Regions from separate parts of the Chelatococcus sp. KU-N122 genome, predicted to be linked through region 1. Evidence: predicted binding sites of a transcription regulator. Region 1 holds the regulator's gene; each other region holds the start of a gene.
The links. Region 1 encodes PhoB, which activates phosphate uptake and scavenging genes when phosphate is short. Its sites were predicted from a motif close to TGTCATNNANCTGTCAT; they were not measured.
Positions count from the first base shown of each region.

Region 2: ACZ5PO_RS02120 (acid phosphatase) is a predicted target of PhoB. The motif match lies at 1,737-1,753, and genes of this name have one in related genera.
Region 3: ACZ5PO_RS39545 (alkaline phosphatase D family protein) is a predicted target of PhoB. The motif match lies at 3,094-3,110, and genes of this name have one in related genera.
Region 4: ACZ5PO_RS18195 (acetoacetate decarboxylase) is a predicted target of PhoB. The motif match lies at 1,659-1,675, and genes of this name have one in related genera.

Region 1 is NZ_AP043981.1:4,338,653-4,343,419, forward strand. Features, by position in the region: gene pstB (phosphate ABC transporter ATP-binding protein PstB) at 1-817, shown strand, start outside; gene phoU (phosphate signaling complex protein PhoU) at 1,056-1,772, shown strand; gene phoB (phosphate regulon transcriptional regulator PhoB) at 1,788-2,486, shown strand; gene ACZ5PO_RS19545 (GcrA family cell cycle regulator) at 2,719-3,246, opposite strand; gene ACZ5PO_RS19550 (acetylornithine transaminase) at 3,900-4,767, shown strand, end outside.
Region 2 is NZ_AP043981.1:463,871-468,637, reverse strand. Features, by position in the region: gene ACZ5PO_RS02125 (PIN domain-containing protein) at 1-26, shown strand, start outside; gene ACZ5PO_RS02120 (acid phosphatase) at 75-1,604, opposite strand; gene ACZ5PO_RS02115 (cytochrome-c peroxidase) at 1,809-3,083, shown strand; gene mtnA (S-methyl-5-thioribose-1-phosphate isomerase) at 3,131-4,249, shown strand; gene ACZ5PO_RS02105 (elongation factor G) at 4,364-4,767, shown strand, end outside.
Region 3 is NZ_AP043981.1:8,808,265-8,813,031, reverse strand. Features, by position in the region: gene typA (translational GTPase TypA) at 1-1,277, opposite strand, end outside; gene ACZ5PO_RS39545 (alkaline phosphatase D family protein) at 1,433-3,031, opposite strand; gene ACZ5PO_RS39540 (ABC transporter substrate-binding protein) at 3,276-4,511, shown strand; gene ACZ5PO_RS39535 (AMP-binding protein) at 4,610-4,767, shown strand, end outside.
Region 4 is NZ_AP043981.1:4,048,724-4,053,490, reverse strand. Features, by position in the region: gene ACZ5PO_RS18200 (patatin-like phospholipase family protein) at 1-819, opposite strand, end outside; gene ACZ5PO_RS18195 (acetoacetate decarboxylase) at 832-1,572, opposite strand; gene ACZ5PO_RS18190 (DUF808 domain-containing protein) at 1,943-2,941, shown strand; gene ACZ5PO_RS18185 (AraC family transcriptional regulator) at 2,964-3,737, opposite strand; gene leuA (2-isopropylmalate synthase) at 4,070-4,767, shown strand, end outside.

The sequences.
Region 1 (4,767 bases):
CGAATCCAGCGTCTCCGCCATCGAAATCGCGGCCTCTAAGCCGGCGGCCTCCAATCAGGGCCTCAAGGAGAAGATCTCGGTCCGCGACCTGCGCTTCTACTACGGTGACTCGCTGGCGCTGAAGGGGATCAACCTCCCGCTCTATGACCGCAAGGTCACCGCCTTCATCGGGCCTTCCGGCTGCGGCAAGTCCACCCTGCTGCGCATCCTGAACCGGATGTATGATCTCTACCCGGGGCAGCGCGCGGAGGGCGAAGTGTTGCTCGACGGCGACAACATCCTGGCGCCGAAGCAGGACCTGAACATCCTGCGCTCGCGGGTCGGCATGGTGTTCCAGAAGCCGACGCCGTTCCCGATGAGCATCTACGACAACATCGCCTTCGGCATCCGCCTGTACGAGAAGGTGCCGAAGAGCGAGCTCGACGACCGCATCGAATCCTCGCTGCGCCGCGCGGCGATCTGGGACGAGGTGAAGAACAAGCTCAACGCGAGCGGCTTGAGCCTCTCGGGCGGTCAGCAGCAGCGCCTGTGCATCGCCCGTACCGTGGCGATCCGTCCCGAGGTCATCCTGCTCGACGAGCCGTGCTCCGCGCTGGATCCGATCTCGACGGCCAAGATCGAGGAGCTGATCGACGAGCTCAAGAGCGACTACACGATCGCCATCGTCACGCACAACATGCAGCAGGCGGCGCGCGTGTCCGAGAACACGGCCTTCATGTATCTGGGAGAGCTGGTCGAGTTCGGTCCGACGTCGAAGATCTTCACGTCGCCGACCGACTCGCGCACGCAGGACTACATCACCGGGCGCTTCGGCTAGAGCGCTTCGCGGTTGGGTGGACCCACCCAATCGCAAAGGAAGCGCTCCAGGTGAAAAGAGTTGGAGCATTTTTCTGCAATTGGATGACCTCATCCAATTGCGAAATGCTCCAGGGACGGCGCCTCCGGTTCCGGTCGCGGCGGAGGCATTTGAATATCGAGACCGAGAGCATGTGGGTCTTGGCGAGCCGCCTTTGACCAATCAGCACCATGCTTGAACGAACCAGGAGCAGAGTGCGATGACCGAGCATACCGTCTCCGCCTTCGACACCGAGCTGTCTTCGCTGCGGAGCACCGTGGTGGAGATGGGCGGCTTTGCCGAAAAGATGTTGGACGACGCGACGCGGGCGCTCGTACGCCGGGACACCGAGTTGGCGCAGTCGATCATCGCGGCCGACATCCGTCTGGACAATCTCCAGCGCGAGGTGGAGGAACGTGCGGTCCTGACCATTGCGCGGCGCCAGCCGATGGCCGTCGACCTGCGCGAGATCATCTCCGCCATCCGTGTCGCCGGCGACATCGAGCGGATTGGCGATCTCGCCAAGAACATCGCCAAGCGCGCGGTGGCCATCGGCAGCCAGTTCCAGCCGCCGAAGATCGTCGTGGGCGTGCAGCACATGAGCGATCTGGTGCAGGAGCAGCTCAAGGACGTGCTCGACGGCTACACCCAGCACGACGCCAACGTCGCCCTCGAGGTCTGGAACCGGGACGGCGACATCGATGCGCTCTACACCTCGCTGTTCCGCGAGCTGTTGACTTACATGATGGAAGACCCGCGCAACATCGGCTTCTGCGCGCATCTGTTGTTCTGCGCCAAGAACATCGAGCGCATTGGCGATCATACGACCAATATCGCTGAAACCATCAACTACCTCGTTACCGGCGAGCCTCTGGGCCCGGAACGCCCCAAGGCCGACAAGTCGAGCTTCACGACGATCGACGCGACGAAGAGCTAACGGAATGGTGGGGGGATGGGGACACGCATTCTGATCGTCGAGGACGAGGAGCCGTTGAGCCTGCTGCTGAGGTACAATCTCGAGGCGGAAGGCTATGACGTCGACACGGTGTCCCGGGGCGACGATGCCGAGATCAGGCTGCGGGAGCTGGTGCCCGATCTCGTGCTGCTCGATTGGATGTTGCCGGGCTTGTCCGGCATCGAGCTGTGCCGGCGCATACGCTCCCGACAGGAAACGGAGCGGCTGCCGGTCATCATGCTGACCGCGCGTGGCGAGGAAGCCGAGCGTGTCCGCGGCCTGGCGACCGGGGCCGACGACTACGTCGTCAAGCCGTTTTCGGTGCCGGAATTGCTGGCGCGCGTGCGGGCGTTGCTGCGGCGTGCCAAGCCGTCCCACGTCGCCAACCTGCTGACGGCCGGCGACATCGAGCTCGATCGCGAGACGAGGCGGGTGCGGCGTTCGAGCCGCGAGCTGCACCTCGGGCCGACGGAGTTTCGCCTGCTCGAATTTCTGATGCAGAGCCCCGGACGGGTGTTCTCCCGCGAACAGCTGCTCGACGGCGTGTGGGGCCACGACGTCTACATCGACGAGCGGACCGTGGACGTGCATGTCGGCCGCCTGCGCAAGGCGATCAACCGGCCCCGCAAGCCCGATCCGATCCGCACCGTACGCGGCGCCGGCTACGCCTTCGACGAGACCTTTGCGCGGGATTGAGGTTGTGCGGGGCGCCGATGTCGCGCCCCGTCTCTGCCCGTCTGTCGCCGTCATGACCACGGGCGAGCCCCCCTCATGACAGCGGGGAAGCGCACTTCAGATTCGACAAGTTGACGTGCGTCTACCCGATCAGATGGGCTCATCTGATCGGGTAGACATGCTCCAGATTCAAAACGTTATGAGCATTTCTCTGCCATTGGATGATCTCATCCAATGGCGAAATGCTCTAGCTCTAGCGCCTGCGCCGCTCGGGCGGCTGATAGGCGATGCGGGCGTGGTGGCTGCAGTAGGGCTGCCCGGGGGTCGTGCGATTGCCGCAGAAGCGGAACTCGGCCGACGTCGGATCTCCCAGCGGCCAGCGGCACATGTTCTCGCGCAGCTCCGTGATCGTCACGCGCTCGGACATCGGCACCACGACATCGGGCAGCGTCCGGGCGGCCGGCGGCGCGTACTCGTCGGGCTCGATACGCATGCTGACGGCGAGCACGGTATTGCCCTGGACGGCCGGGCCATGGGTCGGCCGCGCTGTCGCTACGGCGGGGCGGGGGGGCGTCCCCACGCTCTTGCGGGGCTTGGGCGTGCCGGACGCCGGCGCCTTCGCCCGTCCCGAGAGGCCCAGGCGATGGACCTTGCCGATCACCGCGTTGCGCGTGATGCCACCCATGGCCGTTGCGATCTGGCTGGCGCTCAACCCCTCGGCCCATAGCCGCTTCAGCAGCTCGACGCGGTCATCGCTCCAGATGTTTCCAGGATCGTTCATCCGCCCCTCCGTGCTCAGCGCCGCCATTGGGAATCCCTCCGCGATTGCGCACGCTCCTCGTCGCAGCGCAGCGGGACCATCACCAATGACCGGTTTACCCACGACATGTCGTGGTTCACACGCAGGACCATACAAGATGACGCAAGTCTGCGCCAAGACCGGCCCCGGTGCGGTGGATGTTTTCCCCAGGAAGGTGACGAAACCGAGTCCGAATGCGCCCGTTTTGCGCCGCCAATGTCGCTATTGCAGCAACAATCGAAATCGCCGCCGTCCGAACCTGTGCATAAAATCGAGGCGCGTTGCAAAAGCCGCTCGCCGTACCAATGTACGCTTTGAAATTGACAGCCGGAGCCGGGTCCCTAGAATAGAGGTAGTGCCGCCCCCCGCTGGGCGGCACTTTGATTTTTGGGGATTTCGCTGGCCGCAAGGCCGTCCGAATTCACGCCGCTGCGGAGCGCTTGCCGTTTGCGTGGGGCCACGCGGCCGGGACGAAGCACTCCAGATTCGATGTGCTGGAGCGTCCATGCGCCCGGATGACGCCATCCGGGCGGGAGCCGCCACCCAGCCGCGGACGGCGGCTTCGACATGCGGATCGGCTCTTGCGAACATCAGCCGATTGAACCGAAGTGATCCCGCATGAGGAGATCCGACCCGTGACCTCGCCGCTTCTGCCGACCTTTGCGCGCGCCGATCTGCAATTCGACCGGGGAGAGGGCTTGTGGCTCGTCACGCGTGACGGCGAACGATATCTCGACTTCGGCGCCGGCGTTGCGGTGAACTCGCTTGGTCATGCCCATCCTCACCTGGTCGAGGCGCTGACCACCCAGGCCACCAAGGTCTGGCATACGTCGAACTTGTATCGGATCCCCGAGGGCGAGCGCCTGGCGCAGCGGCTGGTGGACGCCACCTTCGCCGACCGCGTGTTCTTCACCAATTCGGGCGCCGAGGCGCTGGAATGCGCCATCAAGATGGCGCGCAAGTATCATGCGGCCAACGGCGAGCCCGGGCGCTACCGCATCATCACCTTCGAGGGGGCGTTCCACGGCCGCACGCTGGCCACCATAGCGGCCGGCGGTCAGGCCAAATACCTGGAGGGTTTCGGCCCCAAGGTCGACGGCTTCGATCAGGTGCCGCTGACCGATGACGACGCGCTCAAGGCCGCGATCGGGCCGGAGACGGCGGCCATCCTGATCGAGCCGATCCAGGGCGAGGGCGGCGTCCGCGTGGTCGATCCGGCCAAGCTGAAGGCGCTGCGCGCCCTGTGCGACCAGCATGGGCTGCTGCTGATCTTCGACGAGGTGCAGACCGGCGTGGGCCGGACGGGCAAGCTCTTCGCCTACGAATGGTCCGGCGTCGCGCCGGACATCATGGGCATCGCCAAGGGCATCGGCGGCGGCTTCCCGCTCGGTGCCTGCCTGTCGACCGAAGAGGCGGGCAAGGGGATGACCGCTGGCGTGCACGGCACCACCTTCGGCGGCAATCCCCTGGCCATGGCGGTCGGCAACGCGGTGCTCGACGTGA
Region 2 (4,767 bases), 3.9 Mb from region 1:
AGCTGATTTCCCCCTGGGATTTCTGATCAGCGGAGGCAAACCGGCGCCGCCGGTGTTGCCCGAGCTCGGCCCATTCACGGGTCGAGGGCCGCCGTCAGGTCGCCCATCGGCGGCTCGCCCTGTGCCGCGAGCGCCTTGTCGCGTTCGATCAGGCCGGGCAGCACGGGTAGGTTCCAGCGCTCGGTGACGAAGCGCAGGATCGAGGTCGTGTCGTACTGCGTGTGGTCGACGAAGCCCCGCTTGGCGAACGGCGAGACGATGAGGGCGGGAATGCGCGAGCCCGGGCCCCAGCGATCGGCCTTGGGCGGGGCGACATGGTCCCAGAAGCCGCCGTTCTCGTCGTAGGTCACGACCACCAGCATATGCTCCCACTGCGGGCTCTTCTCGAGGTGGGCGATGACGTCGGCGATGTGGGCATCGCCGGCGCTGACCGAGGCATAGTCCGGGTGCTGGTTGAGATTGCCTTGGGGCTTGTAGAAGGTGACGGACGGCAGCTGGCCCGCGTCGATGTCGGCGATGAAGGCCGTGCCGTCCATGCCGCCGTCGCGCAGATGCGCGGTGCGCGTCGCCGTGCCGGGCGCGAACTGGGCGAAATAGTTGAAGGGCTGGTGGTGGTATTGGAAGTTCGGCGCGGGCCTCCCGTTGTGGCCGTCGAGCGTGGCCTGCCAGGCGCCGGCGTACCAGGCCCAGTCCACCCCCTTGGCCGTGAGGAGGTCGCCGATCGTGGCGTCGCGCTGCGGCGGTAGCGTCGTTGCCTTGCCCGGATCGGCATAAGCCTTGTCCTGCCCCGCGGCCGGCGGATTGGCGCTCGGCTGGTAGGGCGGCTGCATCGTGTTCACCGCGTAGAAGTCCGGCGTCAGATTGCTGCTGTTGGCGAATTTTGGCGGCCCATCCATCGCCGACGCCGCGGCATTGGGCGCGGGTGTCAGCGTGACGCCATCCGGCTCCACCTTCGAGATCAGGTCCTTGGCAGGGCTCTCGTCGGCGCGGGGGTAGACCGGAATGCAGGCGCAGACGAGCTCGAAATGGTTGAGGAAGGAGCCGCCGAAAGCGCCTTGAAAGAAGTTGTCAGCCAGCGTGTACGTCTTCGCGACATCCCATAATTGCTGCTTTGCGTGGGCGTAGTGGCCCATCACCAGCGCTCCCGCGTCGGCAAAGGCCACGAAGCGGTCGTTCTTGCCGCCGTTGATCTGCATCTGCTCTTCGTAGAAGCGATGCCAGAGATCGCGCGTGATGACCGTGTCGGGCGCGTTGAAGCCGCTCGGATCGTCGATGGCGAAGGGCGCATTGGGCAGGTGCTCGGTCTGGGTCTGGGTCACCGGCGGCACGACGCCTTTGGCCGTCAGCCCGGTCCAGATCGGCGGCAGCTCCTTGAGCGGCTCGCCATTGCGGTCGATCTGGCGGTAGTGAGCTGGCTCAATCCCCTGGAGGCCGCGCGCGCCGGGGAATGTCCCGTAGATGTTGTCGAAGCTGCGGTTCTCCGCATAGATCACGACGACCGTATCGATCCTGTCGAGCCTTGCGGAGGCGGCGACACCGGGCGTCGCCGCAGCGATTGTCGTCGAGCTGGCACCGATAAGGAGGAGTGTGCGAAGCATCATCATGTCATCCCCGGGAACGGGCAGTGGCGGTGTCCGCGAGCGACCCACAAACGGTCGCTGTTAGGCTCGTCTGATTGCAGTTTCGTGATGCCGACGCGACCGGCACGCCATCGTCCTCATCAAGGAGAGCTCAAGGTGGCGGATAGACGACGTCGGGCGGCCCCCGGAAAAGCGCTCCAGACCCAAAAGGTCATGAGCCTTTCGCCATTGGATGATCTCATCCAATGGCGAAAGGCTCTGGCGCTGGTGGGGCTGCTGCTGATTGCCGCGGCGCCGCTGCCAGCGCCGGACGGTGCGGCCATCGATGGGTCGGCCGGCGGCGGGCTCTCGCGGGCCGAAGCCTTTCGCCGCGCTGCGGGGCTGGAGGCGCTGGGGCGCAAGCTGTTCTTCGATCCGGCTCTGTCTGCCTCGAGGTCCCTGTCGTGCGCCTCGTGCCACGTGCCGGAGCGGGGCTTTGGGCCGGCCAACGGGGCGTCGGTCCAATACGGAGGCCGGGATCTGGACCAGCCCGGGACGCGCGCGGTGCCTTCGCTCACCTATCTCCAGGCCACCCCGCAGTTTGCCGAGCACCAGTTCGACGACGAGGGCGGGGGCGATGCGAGCGTTGACAACGGGCCGACCGGCGGGCTGACCTGGGACGGACGCGCCGACCGCGGGCGCGGCCAGGCGACCATTCCACTGCTGTCGAGCAACGAAATGGCGAACCCCAGCGCCGGCGATGTCGCCGCCGCGGTCCGGGCCGCGCCCTATGCGGCGGAAGCTGCCGCCCTGGCGGGCGGCGAGCACGACGACGCGCTGTTCAAGACGGTTCTGGAGGCGCTTGAAGCCTTCGAGCAGACCCCGCAGGCCTTCTATCCGTATTCGAGCAAGTACGACGCCTTTCTGGCCGGGCAGGTCGCCCTCGCGGACCAAGAGGCGCGCGGCTTGAAGCTCTTCGAGGATCCGCAGAAGGGCAATTGCGCCAGCTGCCATCCGAGCCAGCGCGACGGCAACAACACGCCGCCGCAGTTCACCGACTACGGGCTCGTGGCGCTCGGCCTGCCCCGCAATATGGCGATCCCGGCCAATCGCGACCCCGACTATGTGGATCTCGGGCTGTGTGGCCCTTACCGAACCGATTTCAGCGACCGCCCCGCCTATTGCGGGCTGTTCAAGGCGCCGTCGCTGCGCAACGTGGCGCGACGCGAGACCTTCTTCCACAACGGCGTCGTTCACGACCTGCGCAGCGCCGTCGCTTTCTACGCTTACCGCGACGTGCAGCCGGAGCGGTTCTATCCGCGCCGGCCGGACGGGACGGTGGCCGTCTACGACGACTTGCCGGAACGCTACCGGGGCAACCTCAACCAGGATCCGCCGTTCGGCCGCAAGCCGGGCGACCCGCCGCCGCTCACCGAGACCGAGATCGACGACATCACGGCCTTCCTGCGGACCCTCGACGACGGCTATTCTGCTCCGGCGACGGCGCGGCGTGCGGCGCCTTAGCCAGGCGCGCCCGCGGCCGGCGGCCGATCTATCGCGAGGATTGAGCCATGAAGATCGACGGACGGCACTATCGCACCATCTGGCCGGCCGAGGACGGCTGGCGCGTCGTCATCATCGACCAGACGAAGCTGCCGCACGGCTTCGAGACGGTGGTGCTGGAGAGCGAGGAGCAGGCGGCGCACGCCATCCGCAGCATGCAGGTGCGCGGGGCGCCGCTGATCGGCGCCACCGGCGCCTACGGCCTGGCGTTGGCGCTTCGCGCCGATCCGTCCGACGCCGCCCTGGCCGCGGCCTATGATCGGCTGCTGGGCACCCGCCCGACCGCGGTCAACCTGCGCTGGGCGCTAGACGACATGCGCGCCCGGGCGGCGGCGCTGAAGCCGGCGGAGCGCGCCGCCGCCGCCTATCGCCGTGCGGCCGAGATCTGCGACGACGATGTCGCCACCTGCCGCGCCATCGGCGAGCACGGCCTGGCCGTGTTCCGCGAGCTCTGGGAGAGGAAGGGCCGGCCGGAGCGGCTGAACGTGCTGACCCATTGCAACGCCGGCTGGCTGGCCACGGTCGACTGGGGCACGGCTCTCGCGCCGGTCTACCTGGCGCATGACGGCGGCGTGCCGGTCCATGTCTGGGTCGACGAGACGCGGCCACGCAACCAGGGCGCCAGCATCACCGCCTTCGAGCTCGGCCGCCACGGCGTCAAGCACACGGTGATCGCCGATAATGTCGGCGGCCATCTGATGCAGCACGGCATGGTCGATGTCGTCATCGTCGGCACCGACCGCACCACCGCGGCCGGGGACGTGTGCAACAAGATCGGCACCTATCTGAAGGCGCTCGCGGCGCACGCCAACGGCGTGCCGTTCTATGTCGCGCTGCCCTACACCACGATCGACTGGACCCTGACCGACGGCGTCCGCGGCATCGAGATCGAGCAGCGTGACCCGCGCGAGCTGAGCCATATCACCGGGCGCACCGCGGACGGCCGGATCGAGACGGTCGGCATTCTGCCGGAGGGCAGCGCTGCGGCGAACTGGGCCTTCGACGTCACCCCGGCGCGCTACGTCACCGGGCTGATCACCGAGCGCGGCGTCTGCGCCGCCAGCCGTGAAGGCCTGGCCGGGCTATACCCGGAGCGGCACCGGCACCATGCCGGTCAGCGGCGGTAGCAACGGATCGTCTCAAAGCCGCGGCTGCGATTTCCAGGGATGGGTCTTGCGGGCCGTGAAACTTAGGAGGAGCATTCCGGCTTTAGAGAAAGCAACATACGGGAGGTGATCGCCATGCAGGAGATCCGGACCCGCGACCAGGATGCCGCATCCGGCAGAGGTCGCAAGGGTCCACGGTGCGTTGCCATCGTGGGCCCGTTCCAGAGCGGCAAGACGACGCTCCTCGAAGCCATGCTGGCCCGGGCGGGGGCCGTCTCGCGGCAGGGCAGCGTGGTTGCCGGCAACAGCGTCGGCGACGCCAGCGCCGAGGCCAGGGCCCATCGCATGAGCGTCGAGGTCAACGTCGCCGGCGCCGAATTCCTGGGCGACGCCTATACGTTCATCGACTGTCCGGGCTCCGTCGAGTTCCTGGCCGAGATGCAGCCGGTCCTGCCCGCCGTGGATGCCGCGGTCGTGGTGTGCGACGGCGATGACAAGAAGATCCCGGCGCTCCAGCTCATCCTGCACGAGCTCGAGGC
Region 3 (4,767 bases), 4.4 Mb from region 1:
ATCTCGGCGCGCCGCTCGGACATCTTCTGCACCACCGTGCCGGCGTACTCCTCGTCGACGTCGATGACGACCTCTTCGATCGGCTCCAGCACCTCGCCGTCGGCACCCTGCGAGAACACAACGCGCGGCCGCGACACGGCGATCTCGAAGCCCTCGCGGCGCATGGTCTCGATCAGGATGGCGAGCTGCAGCTCACCGCGGCCCGACACGAAGAAGCTGTCCTTGTCGGAGGACTCCTCGATCTTCAGCGTGACGTTGCCCTCGGCCTCCTTGAACAGCCGGTCGCGGATCATGCGGCTGGTCACCTTGTCGCCTTCGGTGCCGGCCAGCGGGCTGTCGTTGACGATGAACGACATGGTGACGGTGGGCGGATCGATCGGCTGGGCCTGGATCGGGGTGTCGACCGAGGGGTCGCAGAAGGTGTCCGCCACCGAGCCCTCGACGAGGCCGGCGATGGAGACGATGTCGCCCGCCTCACCCAGCTCGATCGGCTGCCGTTCGATGCCACGGAAGGCAAGGATCTTGGAGACGCGCCCGGTCTCGACCAGCTTGCCCTCGCGGTTGATCACCTTGATGGACTGGTTGGGCTTGACCGTGCCGGAGGCGATGCGGCCGGTGATAATGCGGCCGAGGAAGGGATTGGCCTCCAGGAGGGTGCCGAGCATGCGGAAGGGGGCCGGGTCCACCTTGGGTTCCGGCACGTGCTTCAGCACGAGGTCGAACAGCGGCGCCAGGCCCTCGTCCTTCGGCCCCTCGGGCGACATGGCCATCCAGCCGTCGCGGCCCGAGCCGTAGAGGATCGGGAAGTCGAGCTGCTCGTCGGACGCGTCGAGCGCCGCGAACAGGTCGAACACCTCGTTGATCACCTCGCTCGGGCGTCCGTCCGGGCGGTCCACCTTGTTGATGGCCACGATCGGCCGAAGGCCGATCTTCAAGGCCTTGCCGACCACGAACTTGGTCTGCGGCATCGGGCCCTCGGCCGCGTCGACAAGCACGATGGCGCCGTCGACCATGGACAGGATGCGCTCCACCTCGCCGCCGAAGTCGGCGTGGCCGGGCGTGTCGACGATGTTGATGCGCGTGTCCTTCCAGACCACCGACGTGGCCTTGGCCAGGATGGTGATGCCGCGCTCCTTTTCGAGATCGTTGGAATCCATGACGCGCTCGGCGACGCGCTGGTTCTCGCGGAAGGACCCGGACTGCTGCAGGAGCTTGTCGACGAGCGTGGTCTTGCCGTGGTCGACGTGCGCGATGATCGCGATGTTGCGGAGCTTCATGACCGGACCTGAAAGGAATTTCGTTGCAGCGCAATAACAGAAGGCCGCGCCGGCGACAACGCGGCGCCCTTCCGATTACGCAGCTGGGCTGAATCTCCGCTTATATGCGGCGGCGCGCGGGCGAGCGCAAGCCGCCGCGGCGAACGGCGCGCCGCTCAGCCCTGCGCCGGGTCGATGATGGTGCTCCACAGATCGCTGTCGGCGGCGTCCTTGAGGGTCACCTTCATCTGCCCGGTCGCCCCATCGATCGCCACATGGCCGAAGAACTGGAGCCCTGCGGCCGGCGAGGCGTTCTGCCCCTGCTCCTTGGTCGGGGCCTTGGCGTAGCGCAGCTCCGGCCCGAAGGTGTCGTCGAGGTCGGCCGGCCCGAACGTGCCGGCGTGCAGCGGGCCCGAGACGAACTCCCAGAAGGGGTCGAAGTCCTGGAAGCGGGCCTTGTCCGGATTATAGAAGTGGGCGGCCGTGTAGTGCACGTCGGCGGTGAGCCAGACGGTGTTGCGCACCTTCTCCCGCTTCATGAACGCGAGCAGATCGGCGATCTCCAGCTCGCGTCCGAGCGGCGGGCCGTCGCCCTGGGCGATCGCTTCCGAGCCGAACTTGCGGTCGACGTCGTAGACGACGATGAGGCCGATCGGCATGTCGGCGGCGATGACCTTCCAGACCGCGTTCGACGCCTTGAGCTCGCGCTTGAGCCACGCCAGCTGCGCCGGGCCGAGGAAGTGAGCGTCCGGGCCGTACTGCTCCTGGCGGTTCTCGCCGTTGGGCCCGCGATAGCTGCGCATGTCGAGCATGAACACGTCGAGCAGCGGCCCGTAGGCGATCTTGCGGTAGACGCGGCCGGGCTCGGCCGGCTCGAAGCGCATCGGGCTGTATTCATGGAAGGCGCGCGACGCCCGCGCCGCCAGCAGCATCATGTTCTTGTCGACGTAGCCCTTGCGCAGGTGCTCGGCGCGGGTCAGCGGCTCGCCCGGCCACCAATTGTTGGTGACCTCGTGGTCGTCCCACTGCACCAGCAGCGGGATCTCCCGGTTCATGGCCAGCAGGTTCTTGTCCAGGAGGTTGTACTGGTAGTTGCCGCGGAACTCGGCCAGCGTCTCGGCAGGCTTGGATTTCGCCTCGGTGACGAGGTTCTTCCAGAGGGTGCCGTCGGGCAGCGCCACCTCCGCCTTGATCGGGCCGTCGGCGTAGATGTTGTCGCCGGAGTGGATGAAGAAGTCGGGGCGGTTCTTCAGGATGGTCGAGTAGATGGTCATGCCGCCGCGGCTCTCGTCGATGCCCCAGCCCTGGCCAGCGGTGTCGCCGGACCAGCAGAACGAGATCGAGCTCCGATCGGCCGGCGCCGTGCGGAAGCGGCCGACGAGGGCCTCGCCGCGGATGCCCGGCTCGGCCAGATCCTGCGGCGTGATCCTGTAGAAGACGTCCTGGCCGGCCGGCAGGCCGGCGAGCGCGACCTTGCCGGTCATGTCGCTCTCCGGCAGCACGTCGACGAACACCCCGCCGAACGGCTCCTTGAAGCTCTCCGTGGTGGAGAGCTCGATGATGAGCCGCGCCGGCCGGTCGGAGCGGCCCCAGACCACGGCGGCGTCGCCCGAAACGTCACCGGACTGCAGGCCATGGCTCAGCGCCGGGCGGTCGGCGGCGCGGGAGATCCCGGGCAGGGCGAGGTTGCCGCCGACGCCGACGAGACCGGCGGCCCCGCCGGCGGCGAGCAGGCGACGGCGAGTGATCGGTCGGTCGCGCAAAAGGTCACGCATGGGCTGCCGCTCCTGAAAGCCTGTATTGTGCGTGCACAACATTGAGAATCGGCGACCGCCCCATGACGCTGTCGTGACAGGGACCGGCTCCGTCCGAGCTGTTGACGGGCGTCGCCGTTACGCTAGAACGAGCCCGTACCGCTCGGTACCAAAGCCGGTATGCGCAGTATCGAACTGCTGCGCCGCTATCGCGCGCCTGCGCCGACCTGTACCGTGGGCGTATGGCAGGATTCAGGGAGGCTGCATGTCCATGTTGACGCTCGATCGTTGGGGGGCGCGTCCGCGTGCCGGCGCGCTGGCGTTGGGCGCGGCGCTGCTGCTGGCGCCGGCGATGGGGCGAGCCGACACGCCCGGCGTGACCGCGACGTCCGTGAAGATCGGCAACATCGACGCCTACAGTGGCCCTGCCGCCGTCTACGCCGCGCTCGGCCGGCTGCCCGGTGCCTATTTCAAGATGCTGAACGAGAAGGGCGGTGTCGCCGGGCGCACCATCGACTACATCAGCTACGACGACGGCTACAGCCCGCCCAAGACGGTGGAGCAGGCGCGTAAGCTGGTGGAGAGCGACGAGGTGGCGGCCATCTACGGCCCCCTCGGCGCGCCCACCAACTCGGCCATCGCCAAGTACATGAACATCAAGAAGGTGCCGCAGATCTTCATCGCCTCCGGCGCGACGAAGTTCGGCGATCCCAAGAACTTTCCCTGGAGCATGGGCTTGCAGCCGAGCTACCAGAGCGAGGGACGGGCGTTCGCCACATATCTCCTGTCCGCCAAGCCCGATGCCAAGATCGGCATCCTCTACCAGAACGACGACTTCGGGCGTGACGTGCTGAAGGGCTTCGAGGACGGGCTCGGCGACAAGAAGTCGTTGATCGTCGCCAAGATTCCCTACGAGACCACGGACGCGACCATCGATTCCCAGGTGCTGCAGATCAAGGCGGCGGGCGCGGACGTGTTCATGAACATGACGACGCCGAAGTTCGCCGCGCAGGCCATCCGCAAGATCGCCGAGCTCGGCTGGCACCCCATGCACTTCCTGGGCTCCAACGCCTCGTCGATCGCCTCGGTGCTGAAGCCGGCAGGACTGGAAAACGCCAAGGGCATCATCTCCAGCGCCTACCTGAAGGACCCCAACGACCCGACGTGGAAGGACGATCCCGCCTTCAAGACCTGGGGCGCCTTCCTCGACAAGTACTTCCCCGAGGCGGACCGCAAGGATTCGCTCACGGTGTACGCCTATGTCTCGGCCCAGGTGATGGAGCAGGTGCTGAAGCAGGCGGGCAGCGATCTGTCGCGCGAGACGATCATGAAGCAGGCGGCCAACCTGAAGGACTTCGCGCCGGACCTGCTGCTGCCGGGCATCAAGATCAACACCAGCCCGACCGACTACTTCCCCATCGAACAGCTGCAGCTGATCCGCTTCAACGGCGAGCGCTACGAGAGCTTCGGACCGGTGCTCGACAGCGCGCTGCCGCGCTGAGCCGACGAAGCCGCCGGAGAGGTCTCACAGCGTCATGGCCGGGCTTGACCCGGCCATGAGCGCGGGTCGGGGCAAAAAAGAGCTGGGAGGAGAGCGTCATGGCAAGCACCGTCTATCAGACGTTCGCCGATGTGGCCGCGCGGTGGCCGGACCGGCCCTTCGTCGCGGTCGGGCCGTTGGCCAGCCGGAGCTACCTGCCGGAGGGCGTCGAATACAGCTACGCCGAGGCGGCCGAACGAATCGGCCGGCTGCGCGA
Region 4 (4,767 bases), 290 kb from region 1:
GCGGCTCGAATACATGATGTCCTTGTGGCGGGCGAGCACGTCCGCCATGTCGCGCGGAAGGATGCCGCGCGCGCTGAACAGATCGACCTGGAAGACCAGGGTGTCGCGCACGTCCTCCTGCTCCAGCAGATATTGCAGCGGCGTGTTGGAGACGATGCCGCCGTCCCAGTAGTATTCGTTCTCGATGAGGATGGGGGGAAAGGCCGGCGGCAGCGCGCCGGAGGCCATGATGTGCTGCGGGCCGATCACCTCGATCTCGCTGTCGAAGTAGCGGAAGTTGCCGCTGCGGACGTTGACGGCCCCGACGCTGAGGCGGCGCTCACGGTCGTTCAGCACCTCCCAGTCGATCAACCGGTTGAGCGTCTGCTCCAGCTCGGCCGTGTCGTAGAAGCTGGTGGCGCCCGCCGCGCCGGCCAATTGGAGCCACGGATTGACGTTGCGCGGCTTGAAGAAGCCAGGCAGGCCCGACATCGTCGTCAGCGCGGCGCTCGTCTGGTTGCGCAGCTTGCGGAACAGGTCGCCCTCGGGGGTGAAGTGCCAGACCTTGCGGCTCGACACGGTCTCCCAGAAGTCCCGCAGCCGATCGATCTGGTTGCCGGGTCGGTTGCCGGCGATGATCGCGGCGTTGATAGCGCCGATCGATACGCCCGAGAGCCAGTTGGGGCTGATGCCGGCCTCGGCGAGCGCCTGGAAGACGCCGGCCTGATAGGCGCCGAGCGCACCGCCGCCCTGGAGCACCAGCGCCACCGACTGATAGGACGCGAGCAGCTCCTCCATGGGAGGCAGCTCGCTTCTGCGCTTGCGCGTCGCGTCGGTCATGTTCAGCATCGCTCAGCCTTCGTTCATGTAGTCGTGGACAACCTCGCCCAGGCCGAGCGTGAGGTCAGCTATAAAATGCGTGGCCGAGAGCACCTCCAGCACCGGCAGCCGCGCCACATCGGCGATGACGTGCCGGAACAGCTGCAAGTCGGCAGGGCCCGACCAGGCGCCCTTCACGGTGATGTCCTCGAGGTGGTAGCGCACCAGCTCGCAGATGCGTGGCTGTGCGTCCACATGCGGAATGATCTTGACGAGGAAGTTCGGCTTGGCCAGCGAATGGGCGATCTCATCCGTATCGAGGGTGCGGTGCTTGTAGCCCATGGTCGCGGTCGCGCAAAGCACCGTGCCGTAGTGCAGCGTGCCGACGATCACCTCGCCCTCGTGGACGAGCTTGGGAAAGGCGAGCTTCTTGGGAAAGCCCCAGATCTCGCGGCCGCCGGCGATCGGCGCATCGTCATCGAGATACATGGCGTGGACGTAGACCCCATCCTTGCCATTGAAACGGACGGGGATCACCTGGCCGGACTCGGTGTAGTCGCCGAAGCCGGTCGAGTCCGGCATCTTGATGAACTCGTACTTGACGACCGGCTCGACGATCTCGAGCGGCTCGGGGACGGCCGCCCTCAACGCCTCAGGATCGGTCCTGTAGGTGATGATGACATATTCCCGGTCGATGAAGCGGTAGGGGCCCCTCGGATAGGCCGGATTGGTGAGGGGCATCGCATAGGCGCGGCGAACGTCCTTGGTCTTCATGGCTGCCTTTCCCGTGTGGGAGGAATCCGGCCGACGGCACTCAGTGAGCTGATTGCACCGACGTTGCGCGTAATCTATCTCCGGGCATGACAAGCCAATGACGCCGGGCACTCGAAACAAAATATGCATTCGATAGAATCTAAACTTGGAAAGACAAGAATATATTTTTCAATAACTTAATATAACGAATATTTTTCGACACACACCAAGTGTATGGATTTCCGCTTTCGAGTGCGGATTTTATGTCATAGAAATGTAAGGCATCGAGGCTAGCTACGGATTCACTTCTCGGGGCGAAGTGCCGCGCCCCGGGCCGCGGGCCGGCGCCGAGTTGCTCGACCGTTCGCGGCACCGAACCCGGAGAAGCTGAATGAGCGTCGGCCTGATCGCCTTACTCGACGATGTCGCCGCGCTGGCCAAGGTTGCCGCCGCCTCGCTCGACGATATCGCCGGCCAGGCCATGAAGGCAGGCACCAAGGCGGCCGGCGTGGTCATCGACGACGCCGCCGTGACGCCGCGCTATGTGACCGGCTTTTCCGCTTCGCGCGAACTGCCCATCATCGCCAAGATCGCGCGCGGCTCGCTGAAGAACAAGCTGCTGTTCCTGCTGCCGGCGGCCCTGGCGCTCAGCCTTCTGCTGCCGCAGGCGATCATGCCGCTCCTCATGATCGGCGGCCTCTATCTCTGCTACGAGGGGGCCGAGAAGATCTATCAGCTCGCCTTCCCCCATGCGGCCCACGCGCACGAGGCGGAGGTCGAGCCGATCAGCCTCGACGCCAAGTCGTTCGAGGACCAGAAGGTCGCGGGCGCGATCCGGACCGACTTCATTCTCTCGGCCGAGATCATGACCATCACGCTGGGCGCGATCCCCGATGCGGACCTGCCGACCCAGGCCCTGGTGCTCGCCGTGGTCGGCTTCGCCATCACCGTCGCGGTCTACGGCGTCGTGGCCCTGATCGTGAAGGCCGACGACGTGGGGCTGATGCTCGCCCGCACATCGTCACCCTCGCCCATCGGCGGGCTGTCCCGCACGATCGGCCGCGGCCTCGTCCAGGGGATGCCGTATTTCCTGAAGGCGCTCGGACTGGTCGGAACGGCGGCCATGATCTGGGTGGGCGGCGGCATCATCCTGCACGGCTTCGAGAGCTACGGCTACGGCTGGCTGAGCCACCTCCTGCACGATGCCGGCGAAGCGGTCGCGCACGCCCTGCCCGCCATAAGCTCCCTCGCCTCCTGGCTGGTCCAGGCGGGCGGCGCGGGCCTGGCCGGCCTCGCCATCGGCGCGCTGACCATTCCGGCGATGAGCTACGGTGTTTCGCCGCTGTGGCGGTGGATCAAGACACGCGTAAGCCCCGCCCGCCCGGCGTGAGGCGGGCCGCGACGCCCTCCGCTCAACCGGAGAAGTAGGCGCTCGGCGACCTGCCGAGCGAGCGGCGGAACATGGCTGCGAAGGCGCTGGGGCTGTCGTAGCCGCAGTCCAGCGCAACGTGCAGGATGGATTTGCCGTCCGCCAGCAACGTCAACGCCTGGAGGATGCGGGTTTGCTGGCGCCAGCGGCCGAAGCTCATGCCGGTCTCGCGCCGGAACAGCCGCATGAAGCTCGAGCGGCTCATGCGCAGCGTGGCGGCGGCCTCCGCGACGGAGACGTCGCCCGCCGGATCGCCGCGCACCCGCTGGCAGAACCGGGCCAGTTCCCTGTGTCCCGGCATGGGCAGAGCGAGCGGCTCGATGGGCAAGAAGGCGAGCTCCAGGAGCAGCAGCCGCGTCACCGCCTGCACCAGGGCGCCGGTGTCGGCTCCGCTCTCAGGCGCGCCCTGCCCCGGCTGGTCGGCGAGGGCGGCGAGCCTCACGATCAGCTCGCGCAGCAGCGGCGTCACCGCCACGACCCGGCAGGCGTCGGACAGGCCCTTCGCGTGGGCGGCACCGATCAGCAGGGCGCGGAACTGCACCGCAGCCGGGCTCATCGTCATATGCTCGACGCCGGCCGGCACCCAGACGGCGCGGTTCGGCGGCACAACCCATGTGCCGAGGTCCGTCGTCACCGCGACGACGCCGCTGATCGCATAGATGAGCTGGGCCTCCGCGTGGCTGTGCCGGACGCTTGTAAAGCGCTGCTCGTCCTGGCTGACGACGGCGAACTGGTCGGTGACGGCCTGGCGCCGCATGGGGCAGCCTGATCCTTTTACGATGATGAATGACCTTTGCGCGCGAGAGTATCACATGCAGGTGCGATAGGACGATCGCCTCCAGGAAGCAGAAGCCGCCCTCACGTGTTCGACGTCGCCCCCATCGCCTCTCCATCCGGTCGACCGCGCTCCGCGGCGACGACGGTCGCGGCATGCGCGGACGCGTCCCGCCGTGCCTTTGTGCCGGCTGCCGGCCTGCTCCTGACCGTTGCCCTGCGACTTACCGGCGGTCGTCGGGACTGACGGCATCCCGGCGGCCGTAGCCAGCCGTGCTCGCTTCAACGCATAACCAGCACGCAACGGACCCCATCATGCTGAGGACCCCGCACACCAAGTATCGCCCGCTCATCCCGCCCGTCGACCTGCCGGACCGGCATTGGCCGTCGCGGCGCCTGACGGCGGCCCCTCGCTGGCTCTCCACCGATCTGCGCGACGGCAACCAGGCGCTGGCCGACCCGATGGACGGGGACCGCAAGCTGCGCTTCTACGACACGCTCGTCGCCATCGGCTTCAAGGAGATCGAGGTCGCCTTTCCGTCAGCCTCGCAGACGGAGTTCGACTTCGTCCGCCGGCTCGTCGAGGAGGATCGCATCCCCGACGACGTGGCGATCCAGGTGCTGACCCAGGCACGCGCCGACCTGATCGCCCGCACCTTCGAGTCGCTGGCCGGTGCGCGCCGCGCCATCGTCCATCTCTACAACGCCACCGCCCCGCTGTTCCGCCGTGTGGTCTTCGGCCTGGAGCGGCACGAGATCGTGGCGCTCGCCGTCGCCGGCGTCACGGCCATGCTGGAGGAGAGCCACAGGCGGCCCGAGACGGACTGGACCTTCGAGTACTCGCCCGAGACCTTCTGCTTCACCGAGCCCGACTTCGCGCTGGAGATCTGCGAGCGCGTGCTCGACGTCTGGCAGCCGACGCCGGAGCGCCCGGCGATCCTCAATCTGCCGGCGACGGTGGAGGTCGCCATGCCGAACGTCTACGCCGATCAGATCGAGTGGTTCTGCCGCCA